Regions from separate parts of the Shewanella sp. UCD-FRSSP16_17 genome, predicted to be linked through region 3. Evidence: predicted binding sites of a transcription regulator. Region 3 holds the regulator's gene; each other region holds the start of a gene.
The links. The regulator sigma-54, encoded in region 3, starts transcription at its own class of promoters, with help from an activator protein. The targets are predictions, from matches to a motif close to GTTGGCACGNNNNTNGNNT.
Positions count from the first base shown of each region.

Region 1: fliE (flagellar hook-basal body complex protein FliE) is a predicted target of sigma-54. The motif match lies at 3,303-3,321, and genes of this name have one in related genera.
Region 2: A9267_RS15080 (TorF family putative porin) is a predicted target of sigma-54. The motif match lies at 8,630-8,648, and genes of this name have one in related genera.

Region 1 is NZ_LZFV01000002.1:141,691-152,515, forward strand. Features, by position in the region: gene fliH (flagellar assembly protein FliH) at 1-72, opposite strand, end outside; gene fliG (flagellar motor switch protein FliG) at 144-1,190, opposite strand; gene fliF (flagellar basal-body MS-ring/collar protein FliF) at 1,180-2,799, opposite strand; gene fliE (flagellar hook-basal body complex protein FliE) at 2,907-3,248, opposite strand; gene A9267_RS05525 (sigma-54-dependent transcriptional regulator) at 3,477-4,823, opposite strand; gene A9267_RS05530 (sensor histidine kinase) at 4,816-6,039, opposite strand; gene A9267_RS05535 (sigma-54 dependent transcriptional regulator) at 6,172-7,602, opposite strand; gene fliS (flagellar export chaperone FliS) at 8,041-8,445, opposite strand; gene A9267_RS05545 (hypothetical protein) at 8,460-8,780, opposite strand; gene fliD (flagellar filament capping protein FliD) at 8,786-10,153, opposite strand; gene A9267_RS05555 (flagellar protein FlaG) at 10,215-10,604, opposite strand; gene A9267_RS05560 (flagellin N-terminal helical domain-containing protein) at 10,713-10,825, opposite strand, start outside.
Region 2 is NZ_LZFV01000035.1:294,684-305,508, reverse strand. Features, by position in the region: gene A9267_RS15140 (mechanosensitive ion channel family protein) at 1-454, shown strand, start outside; gene A9267_RS15135 (MaoC family dehydratase) at 532-1,401, opposite strand; gene A9267_RS15130 (TraB/GumN family protein) at 1,558-2,472, opposite strand; gene A9267_RS15125 (hypothetical protein) at 2,522-2,833, shown strand; gene A9267_RS15120 (GGDEF domain-containing protein) at 3,055-4,797, shown strand; gene A9267_RS15115 (DUF3016 domain-containing protein) at 4,844-5,374, opposite strand; gene A9267_RS15110 (hypothetical protein) at 5,690-6,010, shown strand; gene A9267_RS15105 (DUF4240 domain-containing protein) at 6,076-6,585, opposite strand; gene A9267_RS15100 (hypothetical protein) at 6,690-7,097, shown strand; gene A9267_RS15095 (response regulator transcription factor) at 7,189-7,986, shown strand; gene A9267_RS15090 (HU family DNA-binding protein) at 8,172-8,444, shown strand; gene A9267_RS15080 (TorF family putative porin) at 8,740-9,432, shown strand; gene A9267_RS15075 (hypothetical protein) at 9,783-9,965, shown strand; gene A9267_RS15070 (hypothetical protein) at 9,996-10,391, opposite strand; gene A9267_RS15065 (alanine/glycine:cation symporter family protein) at 10,444-10,825, opposite strand, start outside.
Region 3 is NZ_LZFV01000024.1:200,379-211,203, forward strand. Features, by position in the region: gene A9267_RS12315 (hypothetical protein) at 1-599, shown strand, start outside; gene A9267_RS12320 (transposase) at 1,102-1,371, opposite strand; gene mgtE (magnesium transporter) at 1,933-3,294, opposite strand; gene A9267_RS12330 (HPr family phosphocarrier protein) at 3,639-3,911, opposite strand; gene rapZ (RNase adapter RapZ) at 3,914-4,759, opposite strand; gene ptsN (PTS IIA-like nitrogen regulatory protein PtsN) at 4,756-5,199, opposite strand; gene hpf (ribosome hibernation promoting factor) at 5,202-5,489, opposite strand; gene A9267_RS12350 (RNA polymerase factor sigma-54) at 5,514-6,998, opposite strand; gene lptB (LPS export ABC transporter ATP-binding protein) at 7,203-7,934, opposite strand; partial or broken gene lptA (lipopolysaccharide transport periplasmic protein LptA) at 8,129-8,674, opposite strand; gene lptC (LPS export ABC transporter periplasmic protein LptC) at 8,739-9,299, opposite strand; gene kdsC (3-deoxy-manno-octulosonate-8-phosphatase KdsC) at 9,296-9,859, opposite strand; gene A9267_RS12375 (KpsF/GutQ family sugar-phosphate isomerase) at 9,861-10,825, opposite strand, start outside.

The sequences.
Region 1 (10,825 bases), on a different contig from region 3:
ATCAGGTAATTGCCAGTGACTAAAATCATGTTCTTCATTTTCAAGCGGTTTGTTGGTTTTAGCGTCCGTCATCTTAATGGCCTAATTGACTGCAAAAATACTGGTTAAGTCGGTGATGTCACTCACTCGTTTAGCACAAGTGATTATAAGAACTCTTCTCCACCACCGCCGCCAAGCATAATTTCACCACTATCACTCAAGCGTCGTGCAATTGCGAGAATTTCTTTTTGAGCCACTTCCACTTCACTGATCCTAATCGGTCCCATAGCCTCAAGATCGTCACGTAGTAACTCACCTGCACGCTTAGACATATTACCCACGATTTTATCAGATAACTGGTCATCGGCTCCTTTCAAGGCTTTCATAAGTACATCTTGTTGTACTTCTCTGAGCAAGACTTGAATGCCACGGTCATCAACGTCAATCAAGTTCTCAAATACAAACATTAAGTCTTGGATCTGTTGCGCCATTTCCTCATCAGATTCACGCATGGTTTCCATAATCTGACTTTCTACTCCGGTATCAAGGAAGTTCATAATATTTGCAGCTGCTTTTAAGCCGCCCATTTTAGCCGCTTGTGCGCCGCCTTGGCCTGCAAACTGTTTCTCCATGATGTCATTTAACTCTTGCAGTGCAGCAGGTTGCACTTCTTCCAAGTTAGCAATACGCATCATTAAATCTAAGCGGGTATTTTCTGGGAACTGACTAAAAATTTCAGCCGCTTGATCGGGCTCTAAATAAGATAAAACAATAGTTTGGATTTGCGGATGCTCGTTCTGAATAATGGTGGCAACCTGACGTGCATCCATCCATTTCAAAGAATCCAAACCTTTGGCACCACTGCCCATGATAATTTGTTCAATCAAATTACCCGCTTTATCTTCACCAAGTGCCGCTGTTAATGCTTTTCTGACAAATTCTTCACTATTAAAGCCAATAGATGAGAATTTTTGGATTTCTTCAAGAAATAACTTATGAACGCCAATGACTTTTTCTTGACCAAACTCTTCCATAGCTGCCATTGCCATACCGACTTTCTGGACTTGCTTAGGTTCAAGATGCTTTAAAATCGAAGCTGCATCAGCTTCACTTAGGCTTAACAGCAAAATAGCCGTTTTCTCGATACCCGTTAAGTCATCAGGGTTAAACCCTTTAGTTGCCTCTGCAACTGCTACGTCATCATTTGCCATCTTCTTGTAACCAACTCTTAATTACTTGGGTAGAAAGTTCAGGTTCATTAGCCACTAATGCCCTAATCGACTTGATCATATCATCATCTTTATGCAGGTTCGGTATTTGAATCGAACCGTCATCAGCATAACTGTAATCTGCTTGCTGAGTATTTAACATGCCCAATGTGTCTGCAGCGTACTGATCTTCAATTTCAGCAAGCTCATGGCCTAAACGTGTTTCTTCAGGCATCTCAACTTCGTTAGATTTCAATAACCTGTTTAGCATTGGACGAATAACAAATAATATCAGAACTAGCACTAATAAAGCGCCTAGTATTAGCCTTACCGCTCGCCAAAACCATGGTTGCTCCCACATTTCAAGCGCTGGTAATTCTTCAATTAGTTGGTCCATAAATGGAACCGTTACCACCTCCAACGTATCACCACGTTGACTGGTAAATCCCATCGCCCCTTCTAATAAACGTCGGATATTAGTCAGCTCTTGTTCGGTTCTAGGTACTCTTGTTACCACACCATTTTCATCAACAGGTCCAGGCTTGTAGTCAATGGCGACCGATACACTTAATCTTCTAACCACACCAACTTGCTGACGAGTATGGCTAATAGTCGTATCAAGCTCAAAGTTACGAGTCGCTTCACGGAAACTGTCTCCAGTAGCTGCAGTGGCTTCAGATTCACCCACTTCTTGTGGAATATCAGACTCCATAGGTGGTTGGTTTGATAATGCACCTGGAATACCACCCATTGCCTGACCCGATGAATTACGCTCAATGGTCATTTCGCTGCGTACTGCTGGTAAATCAGGAGAAAAACGTTTTGCTGTTTGCTCAACGGCAGTGAAGTCCATATTGACATCCACTTGCGAGGTAAAGTTTTCAGGGCCTAAAATCGGCATTAAAATAGAATCAACTTTATTACGGTATTCAGATTCTTTTTGTTGAACTAACTCTTGTTCACGGCGAGCTCTTGCTGAAGCGCCATCTTGGCTTCCAGAGTTAAGTAAACGGCCATTAGAGTCAGTCACTGTGACTCGAGTAGGCTCTAAACCCTGAACAGCAGAAGCGACAATATCAACAATGGAATCAATTTCTTCTTGACCTAAGCTGCCACGGCGCACGTTAACGACTACGGTTGCGCTAGGTTTAGATTTGTTTCTGGCAAATACATTTTCTTTTGGTAACGCTAGAATCACTTTGGCACGAGTAACACTTTTAAGCTCTTCAATTGCACGAGCTAAATTGACTTCTTGGCTTTGTTTTAATCTCGCCTGCTCCATGCGTTGACTCACACCAAAGCCACTATCTTTACTCAAATAATCGGTTGGTTGACTTGAGGTTTCAACACCTGCACGGCCTAATAGTAATTTTACATCTTGATACTTATCTTCTGGAATACTGACTACATCACCAGAAATTTTATAGGCAATTTTATTTTTATCGAGAACGTCCAGAACCTGGATCATTTCATTGGTTTCCATCTGACCTAGAGGTCTAAACTCAGGCTCTTGCGCCCAAATCATCATGAAAACCGCCAGCACCAAACAGACTGCCAACGCTAATATCATGGTGATTTGACGCATGAAATCAGCACTGCCAAATGAACTCATTAAGCCAGATTTGTTCTCTTGCTGAATCCCAGTGCTATCAACGGTATCTGAATCTAATACGAGATCTGTGCTCACAATAATTACCTACTTTCTAATCTGATAAGAGCCTAAACAGGCATGCTCATAATTTCTTTATAAGCTTCAACAAGCTTGTTTCTTACTTGCACAGTTGCTTCAAATGCCACACCTGACTTTTCACGAGCTATTACGGTATCTGACAGTGTGACTGTCGAATCACCCATTTCTAAACGTGTCGCTAGGTTGGCGGAATTTTTTTGTAAAGCAGTAACACTTCCAACGGCTTGAGAAAGTAACTCTCCAAAATCAGCCCCTGATGTATTACCCACCTTCTGAGTCATATCCGGTTGAATTGGAGAACGAAGATTAGGTGAAATTTCACCACGAAGTGATTGCATTTCTTGTAAAAAAGGATTTCCGCTAACCTGCATTGTAAACTCCTATTCGTCGGATATTTGACGACTAAAAACCAGTTACAATAGATTTAGCAATTAGGATGCCAATAATATAAAAATGCCTATTAACAATAGATATTGGGGGTAAAAAGCAGTGCGTTTGCTCAATGTGTGCGCAGTAATCGTCATTGTAGATAAGAAAACCTAGCGAAAGTGCTAGGTTTTCTGGCTGACGTTAACAACAGAAACGTTAACAGGAGAAAATTAAGCCGGCACTTGAATGCCCATATCGCGCATTTTCGCCATTTTATATCGTAAGGTTCTTGCGCTAATTCCCAGCTTTTCAGCTACCGCTTTGCGACTGCCATTACACTGATTTAATGTTTCCAAAATAATCACATGTTCCTGGGCTTTTAATTCACCCCCTAAGCCATCTGTTTCTGTGCTCGGTTTAGCTTGTTGCTCAGTAGGCTGCAGCGGCACTTCGGCACTATCAAGCACAATATCATTGCTAGTCACCTCTTCACCTGTATGCAATATCAGCGCTCGTTGAATGACATTATCAAGCTCGCGCACATTACCAGGCCAGCGATAAGTCAGCAGCCTTCTACAAGCCACATCATCGATTGTGGGTACTGGTGAAATATTCGCAAGCTTTGCATGTTTCACAATCAAGTGACGAGCAAGCGGTAAAATATCAGCAGGTCGCTGATTTAGTGCTGGCCAAGTAAGCGGAAACACATTAATGCGATAATATAAGTCTTCTCTAAAGGCACCTGAAGATGCCATTTCTTTCAAATCACGGTTGGAGGTTGCTAACACTCGAACGTTTAGCGATATCGTTTTACGACCGCCAAGACGCTCTACTTCCCTTTCTTGCAGCACACGTAAAAGTTTAGCTTGCAGACCAAGCTCCATTTCAGAGATTTCATCTAATAAAATCGTCCCGCCTTGTGCCTGCTCAAATTTACCAGGACACGCCTGATAAGCGCCAGTAAAGGCGCCCTTTTCATAACCAAATAGGGTTGCTTCAAGCATATTCTCAGGTATAGCGGCGCAGTTAATGGCAATAAAAGGCTCATCTGCTCTGGCACTGTTTTGATGAATGTATCGTGCAAGCACTTCTTTACCTGAACCGCTCGGCCCCATAATCATCACTGATGCATCGGAACTTGCGACTCGTTGTGCAATTGACAGTAATGCCAAACTTTTGTCATCAGCCACAACAGGTTGATCGAGGTTTTGTTTTAACGGCAAGTAGCGTGACACTTGATTGAGCAGCACCTCTGGCGCAAATGGCTTCGCCAAATAATCCACCGCGCCTAACTTAATGGCACTGACCGCATTATCAATGGTGGCGTAAGCTGTCATTAATAATACTGGAATCTTATTATTATTTTGCTGGAGGTAATTTAATAAGCCGATGCCACCAATGCCATCCATCTGAACATCACTGATAACCAGATCAAAATCATTAGATTTTAACGCTATGATGGCTTCTTCGGCTGAACCAACATCAACACAATCGTAATGAGCTAGCATTAATGTATCCAGTAATGCTTCTCTTAACGATGCATCATCCTCAACGAGTAGTAATTTTGCTTCACCCATGAGAAGTCTCCGTTTGAGTTAAACTTGCCTTAGTGTTGACTTGTTCATCAACATTATGCACTGGAAATGAAAGCCTGATAAGGCAACCTTTATCGGGTTGCGATGACACCTGCACCGTGCCGTTATGGTTTCTCACAACGGTTTGCACTACAGCAAGCCCAAGCCCTGTACCTTGGCTTTTTGTGGTAAAAAAGGGCTCAAGTATTTGTTGCTGCATATCAACAGCTAGCCCTTTACCATTATCAATCACATCAATATTCAGACGATGATCGGTTGAACTGGTTATGATACGTACTTCAGTTGCATTGGCTTCTAAGCTGTTCATCACTAAATTGTTAATCGCTGAACTTAATGCATTACCATTAGCTAAAATCGCATCACTAGAATGATTAAAATACTGTAATTTACACGACTTGTTTTCAGCAATAGGTTCACAGTTAGCTAACACAGGTTCAATAATTGCTTCAGCCAATAAAGCCTCTGAGACATCGTCTTGTTTATTCTTAGCCATTAGCAGCATGTCATTAACTTGTCGCTCAAGTTCATTAAGGCGATCAACTAACTTAGACTGAAAGCGTTTTTTAGCCGTTTCAGCCAACTTAGGGCTGGCTAAATTCGACGCATATAGCATTGCAGCAGAAAGCGGAGTTCTGACTTGATGAGCCAATGTTGCGACCATTTTCCCAAGCGCTGATAATCGCTGTAAATGCGATAAATTCTTTTGAAGTAAGCGGGTTTCAGTTAAATCCGTCAGTACAATTAACTGACCAGGCTCCGGTGTTAAAGGGGTAATTGCTAACTTAACTCGACGACCATTTTTAAGAGAAACCTCATGACCATCATCTTCTTGGGGAGAGAAAGCGCGATTAATAATTTCAAACCACTTGGCACCTTGTAAAGGTCTGCCTAATAATTCAGTGGCCACAGGGTTAGCAAGAGTGACAACACCATCCCCATTAATAATCACAACGCCAGATGGCATGGCTTGTAATATATGCGCCATTTGATTTGACATATTAGCCGCCTTTTGCGGAACCGCTCGCTCATTTTGTTCAATAAACTGCTGATTAAAAGGCACCGATGAACTGACTGAGCCAGTTAAGTCAATTTTAGCAGTGCTTTGCTGAACTGAATCGTCATCTATATTAAAGGCATAGTGCTCTGCTGATGCTTGCGCCGTTACTGATTGTTCTGAAACTAGTTGCGCTGAAAACATAGCCACTCCGTCAAAATATTTACTTTTAACAGGCTAATGCATTTGGTATGCCACTTTAATCAAACTTATCAAGAGGCATAAAAAAGCATGCCAGAAGGCATGCTTTAATAGAACATTTTTTGCGCGATGATACTAGTCTTTACTCATACCGTATTTACGCATTTTCTCAACAAGTGTCGTTCGGCGAATACCAAGCATTTCTGCAGCTCTTGCAACGACGTTATCTTGCTGCTCAAGTGCTTGACGGATCATATCGATTTCAAGCTCGGCTAATAAATCTTTTAAATTCACGCCTTCAGGAGGTAATTCGCTTGGGAATCGTGTTTCAGGGATTTCGATAGGCTCATCATCACTGAAAATTGAAGCTAAGGCGTCACGCTCTTGTTGCTCCTCACTGATTTCCACGCTGTATTCAGGCACATCAATATAACGATACTTACGTGGTAAGTCATTGACATCGACAAGCCCGCCTGGGAATAAAATGGTTAGTCTTTCAACTAGATTCGACAGTTCACGTACATTACCAGACCAGTTATGTTCTTTTAATGACTCTATCGCACGTTGGGTAAAACGAATTTTACCGCGACCTTCATTAAACACACGGCTAACTAATTCTTGCAGTAACAGTGGTACGTCATCACGTCGTTCACTTAACGACGGCATTTCAATTGGAAATACGTTTAGTCGATAGTATAAATCTTCACGAAACTCATTCTTATCAATCATGGTTTCAAGATCACGATGAGTCGCAGCAACCACGCGCACATCTGTTGTAATCGTTTTAGAACCACCGACACGTTCAAAGACTTTTTCTTGCAATACACGTAATAGTTTTACTTGCATCTGCAGCGGCATATCGCCAATTTCATCTAGAAATAATGTGCCGTTTTCAGCTAATTCAAAACGACCTTTACGGGTAGAAATCGCGCCAGTAAAAGAGCCTTTCTCATGGCCAAATAACTCACTTTCTAATAACTCAGGTGGAATAGCACCACAATTGACAGGAATAAACGGTCCATCACGTCGCTCTGACATATAATGAATATTACGAGCAACCACTTCCTTACCTGTACCAGATTGGCCCAGCACTAACACTGTGGCATCAGACGTTGCGACTTGGCTTATTAGGTGACGAACATTGGCAATCCCTTCACTACGACCAACAAGTGATCTAAACAGTTTGGTTTGATTAGCGCTGGTTGGTATTTGAGGTTGCTTAGCTTGACCGTAAATTTGGCAAAAATGAAGCAGCTCAGTGAGCTGAGGATAGTTTATTGGCTCTTCGATTGTACCAAGTACATTCACGCCATTAATCTCTTGCGAACCGATTAATAGAACGGGTTGCCAAGGAATTGAGGATTGCACATCTTTAATGAATTCAGCTGAAACAGATTCAGTGTCGATAACTAAAGCTCTAAAACGAGAGTCACGAGTTAACGGCGCAAGATCATCAGTTGAAATGAGGTGATGTTTTTCATCTAAAAATTCAAAAATACAACAAAGACGAGACACGCGCTCAGAAGGTTCAGCAACAATTAAAATTCGTTGTTCTATTTGCATCATTAAGAAGGCCAAAGCTCTAGTTATTAGTAATTCAGAGTCAAAATTCTTCGTTATCAAAAATCAATAACGCTCACCTGACTTGAATGTAGTTTATCACGCTATATTTCTATGAGTCAGATGACACAATTATAATATAAACATTAACATAGAAGATCGCGAACACATATTTTTTAATCTTTACTTAAATATAGCCAAAACTGCAATAAAGTTTAAACGAATACGCAAAAATAAATACTGTATTATCAGAGCAAGAGAATCAAGCTTGATCAGCCAATATTCTACCATGCTATTGATTTAAGTCACTAACAGCTGTTTTTATATACAACCAATACGATAAGCCAGACTGGAAATGCCATTAATGGACGAATAGAGACGCTCATTTTTACCTGTCGAAATACAAAAAAGGCGCCTATGGCGCCCTTTACAATGATATCAAAATTAACTCGCTTCTGACGTCATTTGATGCATCTCTGCAGGGATTGCATCCCAACCTTCTTTAATCGTTCTAAGGATGTTTGTGACATCATCAATGGCTATCACATCATTATTCACGTTTGCCTCTGAAATACGGCGTAACATGAAATCATAAAGATCACTTAAATTGCTTGCAACAGAGTCTTTGACGTCCATATTAAGACTATTATTCAAGCCATTTATGATACCTATTGCTTTGTTAATCGCGACACCTTTAGCCTGTAAATCATGATTTTCAATTGCGTATCGGCTTTGCGCTAATCGTAATAAAGCACCATCGAACATCATTTGAATAATTCGATGTGGAGAAGCAACAGCTATCTCACTGTCGATTGATACCTTTTGGTAAGATTTAATTGATCCTCTCATAGGGTTCACCTTTGCTACTTATTTGAGTCTATAGATTGATAAACATTAATTTGGCGCTGATTTTTCTTTCTAGCCTGAAGTAAAGATTGAATGTGTTTTTGCAATGCTATGACCTTCTGCTCAAACACTTTGCCAATAGAAATCTGTTGTTCTAACATTTTTCTTTCAGTTTCTTCATCTTCAAATTTCAGGTTATCGAGTAAAATTTGACGCTCACCTATAAGTACTAGCAAGTTAGATACCAACTCATCAGAAGATTCATTTTCTGAAGGAGTATTATCAATATTTTTTAGCAATTCTTCTATTTGCAGGTTTTTTTCAGATAGTTGTTTCATATAAATTAGCTACTTGGCACAGAGCCTGGTAATGAATTTAATCGCTCTGTTAATCCAGAGCTTTGTTGATTCAATGATGCAACGACCAAATCCATGGCATTAAACTGTTTAAATAAACGTGCTTCAAGTAACTCCATTTTCAAACTAAACGCATCACGCTGATCGTCTAAACGGCTTTTCTCACTGGTTAAACTATTATTACGGCTATCAATTAACCCACCCGTTTTAACATAACCTTCGACCATGGTATCTAATTGGCTTGCAATACCTGTGTCAGGAGTCGCAAATAATCCTTCAACTAAATCCATGTTTTCACTGATAGATTCATCTAGTTTTTCGGTATTAATTGACATTTTTCCGTATCGATCAGTTTCAATACCAATGTCATATAATGCAACGCTCTGTCCGTCAACATCGACTCGATTACTGATCATGCTTCTCATTTGGGATTCTATCGAACGAATCATTGAATCCCCTTGCAGCGCAGCGGCTTCTTCTTTTTCAGTGTCATATTTAGACATATCACTGATTGAAGTCACTAACGTATTGTATGCATCCACAAATGCTTGCACATTTTCTTTAACTAGCTCGTCATCTTGCTCAATTTTTAATGTTGAGGTTTTTGATACATCAGCATCAGTTAGCGAAAGCGTGACACCAGCAATGGCATCGGTAATTTCATTAGATTGAGAAGTAACCTTTTGACCATCAATATAGATAACGGCATTTTCCGCATTTTGAAGTGTCGTCAAATTTCCAGCGCCAAACATGTCATTTAACCCTGAGCCGGCTGTATCATTCGCAGTCATTGTCACTTCATTGTCGGTACCTGGCTCATCAGAGCTAAACACGATACGGCTACCATCATCACTTTTAATGATCGTTGCGGTTACACCAGAATTGTCTGTAGCGCCATTGATTTTTTTGGCGATATCATCAAGTGAATCAGTGGCTTCAATATCTACTGAGAAAGCTTCACCATTAACCGATAAATCCAGGCTACCAGTTCCCACCCCTAAACTCGGGTCGGCCACATTAGCTCCAGCCACTTTATGAGAAGACGCCAGCTGTTCGACTTGAATTTGATAACTGCCTGATTGTGCATTCTTATCGGCTGTAGCGCCAAAATAAATGCTTTCGCCAGTCGACACTTTTCGAATATTAAGTGCATCTGGGTCACTCAACTTCTCTAGTGCATCTTGGAATGTCGATAATTTACTTTTCAACGAACCAATGGCTGACACTTTTGCATCTATTGTCGCTTCACTTTTATCGAATAATGCTTCTTTAGGGAGTTTTTCAGCATCGACGAGTACACCGACAATGGTGTTGATATCTAGACCTGAGCCAATACCAGTTGCTGTTAATGCCATAAATTCCTCACCTATTATTCAATAATTCTTACATTAATATTAAAGCAAAAAAACGCCTTAATTATGCCTCTGTATTAAGCAAAATCCCTGCCACTTCAGCTAATTTTTTCGACAGTTCTAACGCTTCTTCATTAGGTATTTGCCTAATGACATCACCAGAGTCAATATCCATGACACTGATCACATTTTTCCCAGAGTCATCATCCACTTTAAAGGCAAGCCCTTTACGCATTATTGACGCCATATCATTTAGGTCATCAGTAACTTCGGTTAACTCTTGATTATTTGACTCTTTATCAACATAGTCTTTAGCTTGTTGATCTGACTTTACTAACTCAGCAACTTTGGTTTTTTCTTCTGCGACCTGAGCTTTACTCTCAGTCAGTTGACGAGTCCCCATATTATCAGTAAGGGTATTTGAGGTACCAGTAAAATTGATATCCATAGCCATCTTACGCCTCTTAATTAGTTTAGTACGATAATCAATATCAAAACGACAAAAGGGAGACCTAACAAGATCTCCCTTCTCTAATCATCAAAATTTAATTAACTAATCAAATTATAGAAGAGATAATGCCACTTGAGGTAACTGGTTAGCTTGTGCAAGCATCGCAGAACCTGTTTGTTGTAACACTTGGTTTTTAGTCATTTCAGCGGTTTCTTTCGCGAAAT
Region 2 (10,825 bases), on a different contig from region 3:
CTTGATCAATGCAGCTGGAGTAACAGGTCGTGTTAGTCATATGAGCTTGGTATCAACAACGGTTAAAACCCTAGATAACCAACGATTAATCATTCCAAATAATAAAATTTGGGGTGACACCATTAACAATATTACTGTTGAACAAGAACGCCGTGTTGATATGACGTTTGGTATTGGCTATGGCGATGATATCCCTAAAGCTGAAAAAATCCTTACCGACATTGTTATGGCTCACCCAAAGGTCAAGCAATTTCCTGAGCCTACGATTAAGCTTCACACCTTAGGTGAATCATCAGTCGACTTTGTGGTGCGCCCTTGGGCAGATCCTATCGATTACTGGGATGTATACTGGGATATTACCCGTGAAGTGAAAATGCAGTTTGACGCTCAAGGGGTTAGCATTCCATTCCCACAACGGGATGTACATATTTACCATGAAAAAGCGGCTGATTAAGCCTATTTAATTGATAAAAAAAGCCCGAGTGAATAACTCGGGCTTTTCTTTGCGCATCTACAGGTGTACCACAAGCATTAATCTAGGTAAGTCATATTACCAAGCAAATGCGGACGTCGACCTTTAATATCACGCATTTCAAATCGTTTACCATTTTCCATACTTTCAAAAGCAAAAGTGACTTCTGATGGCATAAAGACAGGTAACTTGAATTCAACATCGACTTTAAACGGTCTCTCACCAATAAACTGCATTAATGCCGCTAATGAACGAGCTTTTGACCACATGCCGTGAGCTAATACGCGCTCAAAACCGAAACGTTTAGACACGATAGGATGAAGGTGAATCAGATTATAATCCCCAGAGGCTTTAGCATATTGACGCCCTAAATCTTCAGGTAATGCCCAAGTTTGCACATCTTCCCATGTCATATCTGAAGCTCTAGGCGGTCTTGCTCTGCGTCCTTTGGACTCAATGCGATATAAGTAAGTTGATAATGCTTCCCACACCAGTTCCTGTCCAACATACACCTTTGACACAAGCTCAAACTCAAGGCCTGCATCTGTGGTCTGGCTGCTTGTCAGCTCACATTGCACATCAAACGTTTCATCGGCATTAATGGGTCTGTATAAGCTAATGCTGTTCTTGAGGTGGATCATACCTAGCAATGGAAAGGTGATCGCTTTATGGGTAAAAATGCTGGCATGAAGTCTAAAAGCTAACACGTATAAAAACGTAGGAGGTAACACTTTGCCATCAAAACCAAATTGGCAAACATCAGCATATTGCTGAATTTTTTTATCACTGAGGTGAATATTACTGACCTGCACATTGATGTTTGGCAACGGTTGCTGATCCCAACCAGGCTTGCGCGATAATAATATCTTTCGATACAGAGACAGCAACGATGGCATCGAAGCTAATTCTATAGAGTAGTCGTGACTCAAGAGAGTTACCTTTTGTTTATTAACTGAAAAACGCAGTATTTAGCAAACCTAAACACTGCGTCATTAAATGTTTCAATGCTGCTATTATACATCTAGATTGATAACATCAGTCAAAAAATGCCAATTTTTACTCTTCAAATGGAAAACAACATTACATTATCGATACTCATTACAGGTCATTTTCCAACAATCGATCACATCGGCACCTGCATTTCGTAACAACTCGGGCAAGGCTTGTTGGCCTACGACATGCCCAGCGCCAACAATGACGAACAAGCGTTGATAATGACTATCTTGTAAAATCTCGATGATTCTTTGCGTCATCGTGTGGTTTCTTTGCCAAAGCAATTTAGTTAATAGCTCATCAGATTCTTCTGCTTGATGCTCCATAATATCTGCGAGTGCTTGATGATCGCCCGATCGCCATGCTGATATCAGCTCAAGCATCTCGCCATCGGTTGCGTTAATCGCTTCATCCAATAATTGCGCTTGAGTTTTATCTGAAAAAGAAGAAATGAGGTCGAACTGAAATTCCACACTTTCAAGCTCAAGTAATGGCTTGGCCGGATCACGAGCCACAAATGTCACATCGACGCCTGCTTCAGGTGAAAACCCCAATTCAGCAAAGCGCCCAACACCGATTTGGTTTGCCTGAAGCCAAGTAGCAAGTGGCTTTAAACCGTCGCACATGGTTTGGTTTTTACCGCAAAAAGCCGGATATAAACTCGTAATGTCGGCTTGTTTTCCTTTTGCAAAACCATACTGCTGCAATAGTTGTTGTATATTGGCTTTAGTCACATCTGCTTCAATCACTAATGCATCTGACTCAACAAAACTTTGTTCTATTTGCAAAGGTAAAGGATAAAAGTCGGCTTTGCCAATATGAATAGAGCCCAATAGGTATATTTGTTTATTTTGATAACTGGCTTTGAAGAAAGGTGGTTTATCAGTTTCTGCTGCACTCGCATTAACAGCTAAAACTAATGCAAGTACAGCCCCAACGAAAATGAATCTAAGCCTCGTTAATAATGTTGCGGTGATTTTTAACGGTAATTCACTTGTTAGTCCCATGCCAGCCCCTTATAATTTAACTTAATTTTTATGATGTAATGAGGCTATCATGCCGTATACCCAAGTTATCCAGCAATTAAAAGAAAGTCTGCAAACAGGATATCGTCAAGCCATTGATGCCGATAAAAGACTCGACGAACTGCGTCAAGCTGGCCATGGTAAGTTTGTTGCAATCTTCACTGAAGAACAAGGCTTTACCCAAAAAAGTAATCGCTTTTTACCTTATGTTCAAGAGCTCGCAAATGAACTTGAAGAGCTTCAAGGTCTCAGCCATATACCTCCAGAAATGTTAGAAGCTCATGTAAAAAAAATTGGGGCATTACTGCAAACTTTGCATTTGTTTAAACAAAATACTAAGTAGCACCTACCACTTGTTAAAAACGCAGCCCACGGGCTGCGTTTTAGTATCAATTAACTCCGCTTTGGGATTTTCACATTTAAATAATCCACTCCTTTGAAAAATGAGCTTGAATCGATTTCAAGTTTATCTGTTAGTTTTGTGCATACATTTGTTATCAAAGACATATTTTTGTCATTTTTCTGCCATAGACTGATGGAAAAAAATGCAATGGAACTGATGTAATGAGTGTTATAGATTTAGAAAAAGAACTCGAAAAAATAATATATAAACAATCTATCAATGCTATCTTTCAGCCTATTTTCAACATATCAACTCAAAAGGTTCATGGTTTTGAAGCGTTAAGCCGAGGGCCAGAACATAGCCCGCTTTATTCTCCAGTACCTTTATTTAAAACTGCAGAACATCTTAATAAACTCAGTGAATTAGAAACACTCTGCCGCAGTATTTCTATTAATGCTTTTAAAGCGTGTCAGCTTAAAGGTAAGTTGTTTATCAACATCTCGCCAAAAGCGCTACTCGATCCTGACCATCCTAAAGGGCTAACCCTGCAGCTGATTAAACAAATGGGGCTAAAGCCTGAAGATGTGGTTATCGAACTATCAGAGCAATACCCAGCCGATGATATTGATTTATTAAAAGACTGTTTGAACCACTATCGAAATCAGGGCTTTCTCACAGCAATTGATGACTTAGGCGCAGGGTACTCAGGATTACGCTTATGGTCTGAACTGTCTCCTGATTATGTCAAAATCGATCGCCATTTTATTCATCAAATTGACAGCACGGCAGTAAAGCAAGAATTTGTGCGTTCGATTGTGGAGCTATGCCAAAATCTGACTTGCAAAGTCATTGCAGAGGGAATCGAAACCCCAGAAGAGTTAACCATGTTAAAGCAGTTAGGGGTGACTTATTGCCAAGGTTATTTATTGGGTAGACCCAACATTAAACCCAATACGCACATGGACTCAAACTTGGTGAGCATGCCTTTGCCACCGCAAACACGTTATTGCGAAACAGCAGAAAGTTTATGCTCATCAGCCAATATCGCGCCACCTGAGACAAAGCTGAAGCAACTCAGTGAGCAATTTATTGCTCAACCAGCACTGCAAGCAATTGTCATCGCTCAAAATGGCCATCCTGAAGGCATCGTCAGTCGCAACCATATTCTGGAATTATTTAGCACACCCTATGGCCGAGCTCTGCATGAAAACCATCCGGCGAGTGCAGTAATGGACAGACAAGTATTGCAGATTGATGCAAGTGAACCTTTGTCAGCGGTGAGCCAACTGCTAACCTCTGAAACCGCCACTACCGTTGCACAACAATTTATTATATTACGGCATGATAAATTAATCGGGATTGGCCACACAAAAGATCTATTACAACGCATAACCGAACATAGAATTAAAGTCGCTAGACATGCTAACCCGCTTAGCAACTTACCTGGAAATGTTCCTATTCAAGAAGAGTTAAAACGCTTACGATCCCAGAAAAAGCCATTTTACTTAGCGTATTTCGATTTATGCCACTTTAAACCTTATAACGATATTTATGGTTTCTCACGAGGTGATGAAGTCATCATGCAAGTGGCTAACTTACTAAGTCATCATCAAAATGAACGCTGCTTTGTCGGCCACATAGGCGGAGATGACTTCGTGATGATTTGCACTTGCCAAGATGCACTCACTCACGGTAAAGCCATCGTAGAACACTTTGAACAAAGTAAACGCACTTTTTATTCAGCAGAACATTGGCAAACTCAAACGATGCATGCCAAAGATCGCCAAGGTAATATGGTCGACCACCCTTTAATTTCACTATGTGTTGGTGTACTACCACCTGCGATGACCCATGATACAACGGATCATAAATTATCAATGCTCAGTGCTGAAGCCAAAAAACAGGCTAAATATGTACAAAGTAAGGTTTTCATCTTAGATGATAGGCAACAAAAAACGGCTTAATAAGCCGTTTTTATTGTATTGATTGAAGCTATCTCAATGGCGCGATTTATAGTACTGGCTCTACGGTTTTCTTTAACCAATCTTTCAACATACGAGTTTCATACTCAAATGGTCGTTGATTTCTTGTAGAATTAGCACCGTACATGAAGTTCATATCAACTAGCTTTTCATCTCCGGCAATAACAACGTTATCGCCTTCAGTGATACGGTAAGTAAACGTCATTCTAGGTGGGTACAAATCTTTAACGATTCGTAATTCATTAGCAGACGTAGCCCCGAACGTTGGTCTTAAGTCGCCTGCTAAGTCCACATCTGAAACTACCATTTCGAGTTTCTGATTTGGCTTGAGTATCTTCTCAGCTTCTTTATTGATATTTTTAGTCATGGTATCAAAAAAGCGTTGTTCAAAGCGCGACTTAACTTCTGTAGCCGTTTTTAAATCACGATAATTTTTAGGCTCTTGCCATTCAACTTTAACGATGCCCTCTTCTGTGACTGGGTTTTCAATCACTTCTTCATCAGCGATAGCAACATTACACATTAGTGCGCCTGCAATAAGTAAATGTTTAACTTTCATATATAGTCTCCTGGCAGTGAATTTGTCGCAATGTATTCATTGCATCTCAATATAATAAGCCCAACCTGTATATAAGCTTAACGCAAAGCGACTTCCTTTGCTGTAAGACATTCACCTTTATACAAGCAAGTAAAATTGGGATAAATATTATTAGCTGCTTTTTTGTTCAGCTTTTGTTCAGTCAGTGATTGCTAATATACATCCCAAGCAAACGTACTGCATCATATCAACCCCATTAGATGATTGCGTCACTGCCATTAACGCTCAAGGAATTAGCGCAACAATAAACCTACGAGTTTTAACTGGAGTAATACTATGAACAACATCACTATGAACAACGCTAAAGTAACTATGACTAAGAAAATAACCCTTGCTGCGACCTTTTTCGTCACAATGGCATTATCTTCTTCAAGCTTTGCTCATCAATTTGATGTCGATGCAGAAGGCCAACAAGCGATTCAAGAACATCACCAGTTAATGAACCAGCACATGGCTTCGGCAGAACAAGAGTATACCGCTGAACTTGAACAAGACTTTAATCAGCAGCTTGAAACTGCAGAGCATAACTTCATGGAAAAAAAATGCGCTAATCGTGGATTAGACTTTGATGACGAATCTGAAGTGTGCGAAGGCTAAACCTTAAAGGTTAGTTACCGATATGAAAATGCAGCCTAATGGCTGCATTTTAGGTTTTCTGAACGTTAAAATGGAAATAATGCACTGAGTTTTGGATAGTTCTTTTTAAGATCTTTCTTCTTGGTACTAAACTTTTTACCCTGGGGAGTATGCTGCCCGGAAGGAACAAAAGGTAATTCATTACCTGTTCTGTCTTCATAGAGTTGCCCTGCTATCAAGTCAAAGTCCTCAATAAAAGGGTATGCATAATCATCTTTTGTTGGCCACAAAGTCAGTTCTCCTAAACAATCGGGATCAGCAATCACCTTGTTATACCAGTCTTCACCCAGAGAAAGTAAAAAGCCTCTAAACTCTGCGAAAGCATAATCAGAATCACAACCTGTGATAATGTACGCCGCTCCCCATATATTCCAATGATAACTACGGCGCATCTGCTGTCCGAACATTTTATCAAATGCGGCTAAAGCGTCATCATCAAGCTCGGTTAGCTTAGCCGTCAGTTCACTGTGGCACTGCTGCTCTGACTGTTGCGGCTCAGTACGCGTCACTAAGTCCCAAAATTCAGCTTCTGTCATGTCACTTTTCCTAATCTTTTTGGAAACTATTCACCAAAATATCTCAACTCGCGTTATTCTACACCACAACGAACTCATTGCTTTACTATCAATAACAATACCTCATGACTAAATTCAGTACCGTTAACAATTCGCTCCCTCGCAGACTGATCATATTGATGGCATTTTACGTCTTATTGTCTATTCTGGCTTTGCTACGTTCATACGCCATTCAAGGAGTCGATCTGTTTACGATTGGCGTAATACCAGTGCTATTTGGACTCGTTAAACGCACTCACTGGGCCAGTTTAGTGTTAAAAATATACCTCGCAATCCAAACATTGGCGATGTTAGCTTTATCCACAACAGCTATTATTGCCTATCAAATCACCCCTGAAGATGTAAAAGTCGAATTCAACGGAGTGAGTATACCTGTACCGGCTATTGCACTGAGTGCGGTGCTCATTTTGGGGTACCAATATTGGGTCGCGTTTAGCCAAAAAACCACGCAGTATTTGAAACCTGATTGTTAATGTCTTGTGCAAGAATAGCTATATTCACGTAGAAGCTTAAGGTAAAATGTGCCCATAAGACGCATTTATAATAAATAAGAAGAAGTCATTTATGGGCCACCTATCCCCCAGTGAACTATCAATTTTATTGCTAGAGCCTTCAGATACTCAGCGTAAAATTATCACCGCACGCCTACAACAAGAAGGTGTAAATAGCATTCAAACTGCATCAAGTATCACTGATGCGAAAGACATTATCTCAAGACATACTCCTGATTTAGTCATCAGCGCTTTACACTTTTCAGATGGCGAAGCAACCGACTTGCTCAGTTTCATCAAGCAAAGCACTCAATTTAATGACATTCAATTTATGCTGGTTTCTAGTGAGTGTCGACGCGAACAACTTGAAGTGTTCAGGCAATCAGGGGTCGTCGCCATTCTACCGAAACCATTCGATGCCGATCACCTAGCGACTGCGCTCAATTCAACCATCGATTTAATCAGCAACGATGAACTGGATTTAAGTCATTTTGATGTACAAGATATTCGTACATTAGTGGTTGATGATAGCCGAATGGCACGTAATGTCATTAAGCGAACCATTGGCAACTTAGGCATTAGAATCATTAGCGAAGCTGAAGATGGGGCGCAAGCAATAGAACTCATGCAGCAACAGATGTTTGACCTAGTCATCACAGACTACAACATGCCGAGTGTCGACGGTCTAGCACTGACCCAATATATTCGCAATGAAAGTCAGCAATCCCATATCCCAATATTAATGGTCTCATCTGAAGCCAATGATACACATCTTAGTAATGTATCAAGTGCAGGAGTGAATGCACTTTGCGATAAACCTTTTGAGCCTAAACTGGTTAAGCAGCTGCTGTATCAACTATTAGAAGATTAATTTTACTGTGGCACTCGTCATTTTCGCCCCAAAAGCTGGGCAAAGGGGTCATTTACGTCGTAAATGTCACCAAAATGCCCTATTGCTACACATTTATCAGATAAAATGCTTTCAAAGCCCCATGGCTTATGGCATGTTAATCTAGTTTTAAATAAACACATCTATGGAAAGCAGAGAATATCAACATGAACAAAAGTGAATTAATTGCAAAAATTGCAGAAAATGCTGAGTTAACTAAAGCAGAAGCTGGCCGCGCACTAAAGTCTTTTGAAGAAGCTGTTACTGAAGCCATGAAAAATGGTGACAAAATTTCTATCGTAGGTTTTGGTTCTTTTGAAACCTCTGTACGCGCAGCTCGTACTGGCCGCAACCCACAGACTGGCAAAGAAATTCAAATTGCTGAAGCGACTGTACCAAAGTTCAAAGCGGGTAAAACATTAAAAGATAGCGTTAACTAAGATTAACTGCTTGAAAATAAAACCTCCACTTCGGAGGTTTTTTTATGTCTATTGATCACCTTTCTATTAGAAATCCGACCCAAAACTGCACAAAAAAAGTGCACCCCTGCCTCAATATCATGCAACATTTTTGCTACATCATAGTGCGAGAGAACATAAACCATTAATAGTAAAGCATTTATAAACATGGCACATCATTAGCAATAACTCATACAGATGAAATCAACATTGAACCTTGCTGCCCGATAATCAAGCAACAGGTGAAATGAATAATAAAAACTTTGAGGGAATGAAAATGAAAAAAACCTTATATAAAGCTATTGCGCTATCTACAAGCTTATTATTATCTGGTTCTGCATTAGCAGAAGTCACCGGTAATATCGGCGCGACGTCAAACTACCTATGGCGTGGTGTAAGCCAAACTGATAACGGTGCAGCTGTACAGGGTGGTATTGATTATGCCGCTGATTCTGGCTTTTATGTCGGTGGTTGGGCTTCAAACGTTGATTTTGGTGATGGCACAAGTTACGAGTTAGATATTTACGCAGGTTACGGTGGTAATATCACTGAAGATTTAAGCTACGATATTAACTACCTTTATTATGCCTACCCAGATTCTCCTGGTAGTGTTGATTTTGGTGAAGTCACTGTTGGTTTAGCATGGAAATGGTTAGATGTTTCTTATTCACACACTGTCAATGGCGGCGATGATATTGCTTCTGATCCACTTGATTCAAAAGACATGATGTATGCACAAGCTAACCTCACATTCCCACTAACTGAATCACTGTCTTTAGGCGTGCATTACGGTTATTCAGATGGCGATATCATTACTAGCTGGTATGGTACTGATAGCTACTCAGAATACAATGTATCGTTAAGCTCTGATACTGATTACGGTACTGTTTCATTTACTGCATCTGATACAGATTTAGATGATGACGACGCAAAAATTGTACTAGGCTACTCGTACAGCTTTGGTTTATAAGCCATAGTCATTCAATCTGGCACCAATGCGAACTGGCTTAGGTCGGCATCGTGCCAATTGTTACACCTCAAACGCCACTCTAATGAGTGGCGTTTTTGTGTGTCAAAGAAACTTTTTGATAACTGCGTTAAGCAAAAAAATAAATAACTGCTACATTGAATTTATAGGAGTAAGTAAACCTTTGGGTGCAATTTGAATGCATATTCTTCGTGGTTGTTTTACAGGAATATCGTAAGCTTCAGCGCTCAATACCCATGATATCAAAGCACGGCTAAAGGCTACCTTTGATATTTACAGCTTATTTGTCACACAGGGACACCACAAATAAGCATGAAATAGAGGGTAGAATAATGGCTAATATTACTGAAAGCATTCCTAACGATACAGAAATCGACGCAATGGTATCACCAAGAAATAAACGTTCAGCTGAAATTATTGAACGAAAACGTCAAGTTAAACGACGCTTAGATGACTATCTTGAACAAGCAGAATTACGTAAAAGTTTAGGTGACGACTTAGAAGATGATTTTTAAACTTCACTTAACCTTACTTAGCTTGCCAAATTAATCCCACGACTTAAGGTAATACGCTAAGCCTGTGCACTCCAGATATACTGTGCAAGTCGGATACTTCTGCTCACCACATTCAGTGATAACCAGTGCATTGCCGCCCCTATCAGCCGTTTGACCTCTTAAATCGTTTTTCAATGCGCTTAGACTTGGAATCGGATAACGCAAATGATCTGCCGACACACTGCAAAAAGAAGTAAACACTTCACCTAATGGGTCGTTTTCGTGATTATAAAGTTCACTTGGTGAATACAAATCAACGGTTGAAGCCTCAACCTTAGCGACTACATACTCTTCTGCATTGGTGCGAAATTTAACGCCATTACAACCAGCAAGCACGACACTCAGCAAACAGATTGTATATACGCTTATAATGTTATCTATCTTCATAAAATCCCTTTTTGTTGGCATACACATCCCAGTGTATGCCTAATCCATTTTTTTATCCTTGCGCATTTAACTGCTTTTGTTTAGCAAAGTATTCACGGGTTAGTGCAAATACCACAGGGCTTAACAATGCTAATGCAATCAAGTTTGGAATAGCCATCATGGCATTTAATGTATCTGCAAGTAACCAAATAAACTCAAGCGAACTCACAGCACCAATCGGTACCACTAAGGTCCAAATTAATCTAAATGGCTTGACGACTTTATCACCAAATAAATACTGCATGCATTTTTCACTGTAAAAGCTCCAACCTAGGATGGTCGTAAAAGCAAATACAGCTAATGCAACGGCAACAATATAATTCCCCATAGGCAGTGCATGTGAAAACGCAAAGGATGTTAACGCAGCGCCTGTTTCACCCGAAGTCCATGCTCCC
Region 3 (10,825 bases):
CAATATTCAGTCAACCTCACCGATTGTCGATGTTATTCGTATCAATAAGCCTGACTCTGGCTATTCTGCCTTCACATGTTATGGCTGAATCTTTTCGTACTTCTTCAATGAGCGCTGTTGCTACAGAAAATGGTGCTAAACATCGCCATTCGGCTGGCAGTCATCGTTATGATCGTTATTCAGGTTCGTCAGTACGCTGGGGAGTCGGTTACAACAATTATTGGGGACCCAGTATTGGCGTAGGATGGAGCAGTGGTTGGAATAACCGCTGGTATAACCGTTGGGGCTATAATGGTTGGGGAGGAAGATGGGGCAATGGTTGGCGTTATCCTTATCGATACGATTATTACGACCGCTATTACCGTGATCGTTATATGAACAACCAATCCCGTAATAACTATGTTGAACCAGTCACAGCAGTTGAAGCGCCAAAACGAACAACCACTAGCATTGAGTATGCAAAGGGGATTAGCAAGTTGCCAGACAATGCACGAGTGATACAACGTGATGGTCATACCTACTATGAATGGGATGGTCATGAGTATTATTTTGACTGGTCGACTGAACGTTATTTTGAACTTGAAAAAGGTAAGCAATAATTAATCATTGTTTTAAAGCCCGTCGCTCATTCGTTGGCTGTAGCGCTGTATACTGCGCCTAGAAAGGTAAAAGCCCTAATGAATCCATTTCATTAGGGCTTTTGTTTGCATTGTCTTTCGACATTTTATCGTTACATATTATTGTTATTAGACCCTGTAACGTACTTCAAAATAGCCATTGCTGTCTACGGGGAGTTAAACAGCAATCATTATCTTGAAACTTTTACCTGACTTGCAGGCTGTGGCTGCCTATTCTTAACCTTACTCTTGTAACGCTAAGCGTTAGGCTAAGCCACGGTATAAAATTGACAAGAGAGGTGGGGGAGAGAGATTTTCGCTGGGGGACGAAAATAACGCATCCTTTCTTGTCGGAACTGCCTTCAAACGATGAGTTGTTAGCGCTCAATGTTTGAAAATAAAATTGGAAAGAAAAATCACTGCGATTGTTTAGCTTCCGATGGGGACGAATGCTAAAGTCATTTTTCTTTCCGAAACGTTGAATTTAATGTCCTTTTACAGACACTAATTCTTGATTCAGTTGAAATAGCCTTTTCTGCAAATTTGCTATTTCAGTTGCAATTTCAGTGGCTAAATCTTGTTGTTTGCTCACTGATTTTAGAGGTTGTTTTCTTTTCTTCACCCATTGGTAAATGGTTTTTGCTGACACATTATATTGCTTGGCAACATCTGAAATTAATCGATTATTGTCTTTTACTTCCTTGATTACTTGTTGCTGTAATTCATCTGGATATATTCGATTTAGTGTCGTCATCATTGTTCCTACTACTCAATTTTGTTAACCACGAACCTTCATAAAATTAAGAGGTTTTTTAGATTAATGATTATTATCAATATCCCAGCTGCTCAATCCAAGGTGATGGAAGAAGTGCCACTGATATTGACAGTTTTCAATGAAAATTCTTAGATAATTCATACTTAACTCCCTGTATTACATCTCTAATCGAGTCATAAATTGGTCAAAAATGCATCTACCTCTAAGGTGGTATATATCTATATGGAATAGTCGTGCCAATTTTGAAATAAATATTTTATCGTTAATTAACAGTTGGTTAGTTTTTTAGTGTGTTAACTCTAAAAAATGCGTTGTGTTACATTGGTGCAAATTATCCATTTTGGTGCAAAGTGGTGATTTATTGGTAAATTTAATTTACCAGACTTTTTGAGCGTCATTTCTAGTGACATTAACGGTAAACCATTATCACTTAATCAGTATGAATGAGGAGTGTTACAGTGAGTCGTTTATGATTTAGAAGGATTAAAAAATCCATGCCGTTTGGCATGGATTTAGTGAGATGCGAAGGTCGGGTATCGACTACATTAAGAAGATCGTCGCTAAACCTAAAAAGGCAAATAGGCCGATGACGTCGGTTACTGTGGTAAGCACCATACCACCTGCTAATGCAGGATCGATGTTCAACTTTTTCAGTAAGAGTGGGATACTGGCGCCTGCAAGACCTGCAACAGTCATATTGATTAGCATGGCGCCACCAATCAAACCACCTAAGGCCATATCGTCTTTCCACAGCCAAACGGCAAAAAATACCAACACTGACCACATGATGCCGTTAAGGAAACCAATGGCTAACTCTTTGCCTATTAACCAGCGAGAGTTACTTTGACCAATATGCCCAAGGGCAATACCACGAATGACCAAAGCTAATGTCTGGTTACCTGCAACGCCGCCCATGCTCGGAACAATGGTCATTAAAATGGCAATAGTGGCAAACTGCTCAAGGGTACCTTCAAACATGTTACTGACAGAGGCAGCAAGTAAAGCGGCAAATAAATTGATTGTTAACCACAAAGAACGTCGGAAGGTACTTTTCATGACGGGACCGAATGTGTCCTCGTCATCATCCATCCCCGCCATCCCCATCATGGAGTGCTCGGCATCTTCACGGATAACATCGACGACGTCATCAATGGTAATACGGCCTAATAACTTCTGCTGTTCATCAACGACAGGGGCTGAAATCCAGTCATGACGTTCGAATAACTGTGCCACTTCATTATCTGGCATATCAACAGGGATACTTTCAAGCTCCGGATCCATGATGCTGCGGATCGTTTCGCTAGGGTTACAGGTTAATAGATCGGCTAAACGGACCCCGCCAAGTACATGGTCGTTTTTGTCGACCACATAGAGTGTATCTGTCGTATCGGGTAAATTGCCTCGTTGGCGTAAGTAACGCAGTACCACATCAATATTCACGTCAGGACGCAAAGTCACGGTATCGGTATTCATGATACTGCCGGCAGTATCTTCAGGGTAGGATAACGCTTGTTCAACTCGGTGACGGTCTTGGCTACTCATCGATTGCAGTACTTTCTTATACACTGCATCTGGCAAGCTACGTAAAATATAAGCCAGGTCATCGGTGTCCATTCCTGATGTGGCTTGCGCAACTTTTTCAGGTGTCATGCCACTGATAAGCGAATCTTTTAACTCTTCACCGAGTTCTTCAAGAATTTCACCGGCTTGCTCTTGGTCGATAAGTTGCCACAAAACTTGGCGTGTTTTAGGGGGAGATGACTCAAGAATGAGGGCGACATCAGAAGCGGCCATATCATGCAGCATATTGCGCACATGCACAAACATACCACTACCAAGTGCTTGGGTGAGCTGATTTAGGCGCTGTTCTGTAAGTTCGCTATCTATCACTTCGATACTCATTCGCCACTCCTCAAAAATTCGATTGCTAATATTAACTTAACAGTGTGTAAAGGGAGAAGCAGTTTCTAATATGGCGTTGATTGCTGTATAAAAAATAAGCAGGTTATGGTGTGGGTCATGAGATTATTATAGTTAACTATCACTGTTTGTTGTTGATAATTTGCCGTTGATTGTTTTAATGCGCTTTGAGCAGCGCAAAAGCTTAGTTTAAGCGTATTCCCGAGTAGGATATGAGGTTAATAAAGCATGGCTGTTAGCGGTTTAAAGTCGTAAATTTCAATGTTTTGCTAGTAAGTGATAACTAGCAACGAGTTGGCCTGAAAGCGTTAAATCATATAAAAGGATTAGCTTTCTTCGTCAAATTTGTCGTTAATCAGTTGGCAAACCGCATCTAGTGCTTGCTGCGCATCAGGGCCTTCAGCCTGAACAGTAATCACTTTCCCTATACCACTTTCTAGCATTAACAACCCTAACACACTCGCAGCGCTGGCTTGTTTGTCACCTTGAATCAAGGTAATGCTGGCTTTAAATTCCGTAGCCAATATAGCTAATTTTGTTGCCGCTCGAGCATGAAGCCCAAGTTTATTACTGATGGTGATTTCTCTGGAGATATTCATCGTCACAGGTTTAGCTCTCGGTGACGAGCGCTAACTTGGTGTTTACTGTTACTGAAGCGCTGTGTGAGTTGATCTGCAATATAAACCGAGCGATGCTGTCCACCTGTGCAGCCAATCGCGATGGTAAGGTAACTGCGATTATTGCGCTCAAGGTGCGGCATCCAAGTATCAAATAAATTCTCAATCTGCCAGATGAACTTATTGACTAGGGGTTGTCTGCCTAAGAATTCTTGTACTGGTTGATCAAGACCCGTTAATGGTCTTAACTCTGGCTCCCAATGTGGGTTTGGCAAAAAGCGGACATCAAACATAAAGTCGGCTTCAGTAGGCATACCGTGCTTGAATCCAAATGATTCAAAGTGAATGACTAATTCTTTATCAACACTGCCCATAAGAATTTGTCGGACTTGATCGCTCAAATCGTAAATATTCAGCTGAGATGTGTCGATGTAGTGATCAACCATTTTGGCGATTGGCTCGAGCAATCGACCTTCAAGTTGAATCGCTTCTTGTAATGAGATTTGATTTTTTGACAGCGGGTGTAATCGACGTGTTTCACTGTATCGTTTAAGCAGTACTTGATCATTGGCATTTAAAAATAAACTAATGATCGTGGTATCGTCGGACAACAAAGCGATTTGCTGCTCTAATACTTTGCCTTGCTCTTCGATATTACGCACATCAACACTGATGGCGACAAGTTCGTTATTTCCTTTTAGCTGCTCTAGTAGGCTGCCAATCAGTGGGAGAGGCAGGTTATCAACACAGTAATAACCTAAATCCTCTAACACTCTTAAAGCAACTGACTTACCTGAGCCCGATCGTCCTGATACGATGACAAGTTTCATGCAGTAATAACCTGATACAGTTCTGTAGCGTCATGACTCTTTCGAAGTCTTTTAAGGATGAGTTTATCGCTTAATTTCTCAGCCATACTTGATAACGTGCTTAAGTGTTGCTGACATTGCTCAGAAGGAACCAATAAGGCAAATAAAATGTCTACTGGCTTCTTATCAATAGCATCAAAGTCGATAGCTTCTTCACATTTGATCAAAATAGCGATCGGCGATTCAATGTCGTCTAAACGCCCATGTGGAATCGCAATGCCATTGCCGATACCTGTGCTACCCATTTTTTCACGTGCTATTAAACTTTCGAAAATAGCTTGTGAAGATAGAGTAGGGTACTGGTCAGCCATTAAATTGCTGATAAGTTCCAGTACCTTTTTCTTACTGCCCGGAGTGGCACAGGTAGTGCACGCCGGCTGCAGGATGGTGCGAAGTTCCATCGTTAGTGTTTAATTAACTTCTCTTTGTGTTTAATTACCTGACGGTCTAATTTGTCTATCAGGGCGTCAATTGCGACATACATATCTGCGTTTTGAGATACGGCAAAAACTTCACCTCCTTTGAGGTGCAATTTAGCTTCGGCAATCTGTTGTAACTTTTGTACATTGAGCACAACGTGAACATTATTGATCTGTTCGAAGTGACGTTCAAGCTTTGAAAACTTAGTTTGCACATACTCACGTAAAGATTGAGTAATTTCGATATGGTGTCCAGTCAGGTTAATTTGCATAGATCATCCTCCAATAACAAAGGCTTATAAGCTTTTGCGTTGGTTTGAGGGAGGGATGAGCATTGCTTCACGATATTTGGCGATCGTACGCCGAGCAACATTGATCCCTTGTTCTGCCAGTAGCGTCGCCATTTTACTATCGCTAAGTGGCTTTTTCTGGTTTTCTGCGGCGACCAGCTTTTTGATAAAGGCTCTGATTGCTGTAGAAGAACACTCTCCGCCATCATCGGTACTTACGTGGCTAGAGAAGAAGTATTTTAGTTCAAAAAGGCCGCGAGGGGTGTGCATATATTTTTGAGTTGTAACCCGTGAGATGGTCGATTCATGCATCTCTACCGCTTCGGCAATATCATTTAATACCATAGGCTTCATGGCTTCTTCGCCGAACTCAAAGAAACCTTGCTGGAATTGAACAATACAATTTGCCACTTTTAACAGGGTTTCATTGCGGCTTTCAATACTTTTAATAAACCATTTGGCTTCTTGTAAGTGACCGCGAATGAATTGGCTGTCAGCTTGATTGGCTGAGCCTTTTGCCATGGCCGCATATTGCTGATTTACGCCTATTTTAGGCATATTATCTGGGTTTAATTCAACGACCCAACGGCCATTCTTTTTAAACACTGTGACATCTGGGATGACGTACTCATCTTTGATTGGAGTAATTTGTAACCCTGGGCGAGGGTTCAGTGTTTGGATAAATTGAATCGCTTCGCGTAAATCATCTTCTTTAAGCTTGGTTTTACGCATTAGTAATCTGAAATCACGGCCTGCTATTAAATCTAGGTGTTCAGATATCAGTAATTTTACATTTTCTATGCAAGGGATTTCGCTTGGGTATTGTCCCAATTGAATCATCAAACATTCGCTTAAATTTCTTGCAGCGACACCCACTGGATCAAAATGTTGTACACGCTTTAATACGGCTTCAACCTCATCAAGTTCAATATCCTCAAGACCGAGTGCATCGAGAATATCTTCTGTTGATTGGGTTAAGTAACCTCTATCATCAATTGCGTCGATGATGGCTGTCGCAATGGCGAGGTCATTTTCAGAAAATGGGGTTAAGTTTTTTTGCCATTCTAAATGTTCGTACAAACCTTCAGTCGTTTCACCTTGAAATGGCATATCGTCATCACGGCTTACAGCGCCAGAACCTGAGTTAGGAGAGGCGGTGTAGACTTCATCCCAAGTGGTATCCATTGGTAAGTCTTCAGGCATGGACTCTTTCGTAAGTGACTCTGTGGTATCGACTGATGAGGTGTCTTTTTCTACGCTGACTTGGCTGTTATCGCTAAAATCGGTGTCAGTTTGCTGAGCATTGTCTTTGACTGGTTCTTTTGCTTTGGCAAACTCATCCTCAAGCTCAAGAAGAGGATTTGAGTCAAGTGCTTGCTGAATTTCTTGCTGTAGCTCCAAAGAGGAAAGTTGCAATAAGCGAATGGCTTGTTGCAACTGCGGGGTCATTGTCAGGTGTTGACCCATTTTAAGTTGGAGTGAGGCTTTCATTTACCGCTTATCCCTAATTGAATTTCATCATCGCGACTACAATGTTATGGGTCTAGCACTTTTGTAAGTGTTAGCTAGACTTTAACCGAACTTGGGTTCTACTTTGCCAAAAATTAGCGTTACGTTTTGAGTCTAGTGTATAACGCTAAAAAGTGGGACTGGTTGGCCGCGAAAATGCCATGCTTGTACACTAAAGAATGCTAACTATAGCTTGAATTGCTCACCTAAGTATACTGACCTGACTTGCTGATTGTCTAAGATCTCAGCAGGCGTACCTTCAGCAATTAAATCTCCGTGGCTGACAATATACGCACGCTCACATACATCAAGTGTTTCACGGACATTATGGTCGGTAATCAATACGCCAAGACCACGATTTTTTAGTTGTTGAATAATTTTCTTAATATCTATCACAGAGATAGGATCAACACCCGCAAATGGTTCATCTAATAAAATAAACTTAGGATTGGCGGCTAAAGCGCGTGCTATTTCTACACGTCGACGTTCACCACCTGATAGAGCCATACCTTGGCTGTCACGAATATGGGTAATATTGAACTCTTCTAATAAGTGCTCTAACTCTTCGATTCGTTGCTCACTCGATAAGGTTTTACGGGTTTGCAGCACTGCCATGATGTTATCGTGCACAGTGAGTTTTCTAAAAATACTGGCTTCTTGAGGTAAGTAACCAATACCTTTACGAGCACGTAAATGCATTGGGTCTGCAGTCAAGTCGTCAGAATCAATCAAAATACGACCTTTATCGCTTTTGACTAAGCCAACAACCATATAAAAGGTTGTGGTTTTACCTGCACCATTTGGCCCTAAAAGACCAACAATCTGACCCGTTTTAACGGTTAGGCTAACGTTTTTGACAACTTGGCGGCTTTTATAGCTTTTTGCTAAGTTCTCAGCTGTTAAGGTAATTTGTGTCATTATTGCTTTTGCTCTGCCGCAGGGGTCGTTATGTCTGCATTGGTTGAGTTTTGAATATCAGATTCTTGAGGGGTGACTGATTCAAGGAGGGCATCAGTGTTAGTTTCAACAGCATTTGCCTCAGGAGTCACTGTTTGATTCTCAGTTACATTGTTAGATGCATTGTCAGTCGTATCAGCATCTGGGTTATCAAGCGAATCATTATTTTCTAACGGCGCTTCGTCTGAGTTATCAAGTTCTTCGTTTTCTTTATTCAAGTCAGGGTAATTTTCTGGCTGAAAAATTGTGATAACTCTGTCTTTTCCTTCACCTGTGCTTTCAGCGATCAGTTGCTGTTTATCAATATTATAGCTAATGAGATTGCCAGTAACCTGACTGCCTGCTTGGTCAAGTTTTGCATTGCCTTTTAAGGTTAAAATACTGGTCGAAAGCTCATATTTTATTTCGTTTGCACTTGCGGTACCGATACGGCCATCATCGAGTTCTTGTGAGAATGTGGCTGGATTACCTGTCGCAATCATGGTTTTTTTGCCACCCGATTCTTCACTGAATGCACGTAATTGATCGGCATTAATATTAATGGTGCCTTGCGTCACATTCACTGGGCCGAAGAAAATCACTTGGTTGTTTTTAATATCTGCTTTTTGGCTGACGGCAGCAACTTTAAGCTCTTGTTGTAAATCACCTTCTTTGGCATGAACGCCGGTGACTGTCACTAAGCTCAATCCCATTAGGCTCATACCCAGAATACTTTTTCTAATAAAGTCTGTTTTCATAAGCTTATTGAGTGAAAATGTCAGTGTTTTACTTTGCTTCATATGTTCCTTCTACCTGACTTAAAAGCTCTAACTCTTCGGCATTTAAATCAGCATAAAGGCCTAAGCCTTGTATTTTAAAATCTTGTCCTGAGACATTAATCTGTCGATCAGACGTCATGATCATGGTATTTAAATCTAACGCAAGCATACTTGTGGTTAGCGATTGTACTGGTTCATTGATGTTTATTGCATCAATAATAACATTTTTTTCTAGCACCACTTTACCAGTTTCTTTATTAAGCTTGCCTAATTCAGCGGTTAATTGCCACTCAGCTTCGCCGTTTTCTGGATAGATAAGGTATACAGGCTCAGTGAATAGGGTTTCATTGGTTTGCTGAAAGTGTTCCATGTGTTTTGCTGACACCCGGCTTTGTACTAATCCTTGCTCGTTAAATTCTGTGCTTCGTAAGTCATTAGCGATGAATTCTGGACGCGCGGGATCGGGAAGCTTATTGGCTTCCATTTGACTACGCTTCACTTGCACTTGCCAGTATAAAACTAATGCTGCACCAAAGAAGCCGAGAATAGCGAGGGTGGTACGGCTCATATACTCATTCCGTGGGCTGTTTCGAATTTGTCTTGGCTAACAAGCAGTAAATCAGTTAACTCACGTAAAGCGCCGTTACCGCCATTAATGCGAGTGATCATTTGGCAATGTTGTTTTACGTATGGGTGACCATCTGCTACGCAAACAGCTAAGCCCACTTCTTTCATAACGGGTAAATCAACCATGTCATCACCGATATAGGCAACTTCATCTGGCGTTACATTATAAATACTGAGTAACTCTTTAAATGGTGTGAGCTTATCGTCTACCCCTTGATAGATATGGCTAACACCTAGCGCCGTCATTCGATTTTCGACAATGGCAGACTTTCGGCCTGTGATAACGGCAACACTGATACCGCTAGTTAAAATCGATCGAATACCGTAACCATCACGGGTATGGAAAGCTTTCAACTCTTCGCCTGCGTTACTTAAATATATACGCCCGTCAGAAAAGACCCCATCAACATCACAGATCAGGAGTTTGATTTTTTTAGCGCGTTGCCAAATATCGTCTGATACAGGGCCATATAATCCTTGATGAACTTGACTATTCGACATATTAAATGACTCCTGCTTTTACCATATCAAGCATATTAAGTGCGCCAATTGGGCGTTGATTTTCATCAACAACAATTAAGCCGTTGATACTTTTTTCATCCATCACTTGTAAGGCCTGTGCTGCTAAAATATCAGCTCTGATGGTAATGCAATTAGGGGTCATCACTTGTGAGATTGGCGTGGTGCGTAAATTGACTTCGGCATCAATCACTCGGCGTAAATCACCATCGGTGAAGATACCGACTAACTGTTGGTTATCATCAATAACGGCAGTCATGCCTAGTCCTTTATTGGATATTTCGTATAGTGACTCAGTGATGCAAACCTGGCTATTAACTTGCGGAACATCGCTTCCTTGATGCATGACGTCTGATACTTTAAGTAAGAGTTTACGTCCTAATGATCCACCTGGGTGTGATAATGCAAAATCATCACGAGTAAAGCCTCTGGCTTGCAATAATGCGACGGCTAGGGCATCTCCCATTACCAAGGTTGCGGTAGTGCTTGAAGTAGGCGCCAATCCTAATGGACAAGCTTCTTCTGGTACTTCAATGCAAAGATGCAGTTTAGATAATCGCGCCATGTTAGATTCAGGCTTACCCGTGATCGCAATCACTGGAACACCCATGCGCTGAATAACGGGTAGCAAGGTTAAAATTTCACTCGACTCACCAGAGTTAGAAATTGCTAAGATAATATCATTTTTAGCCAGTGCACCTAGGTCACCATGGCTTGCTTCACCTGGGTGAACAAAAAATGCAGGCGTTCCTGTGCTGGCCAAGGTGGCTGAAATCTTATTGCCAATGTGGCCTGATTTACCCATGCCCATGACAATCACTTTACCTTTGCACTGCAAAATTAGTTCACAAGCTTGGCCAAAGGCATCTGAATCAACGTACTGATATAAGTTATCTAACGCTGTTTTTTCAATATCAATGACTTGACGACCCCATTGACGCAACTGTG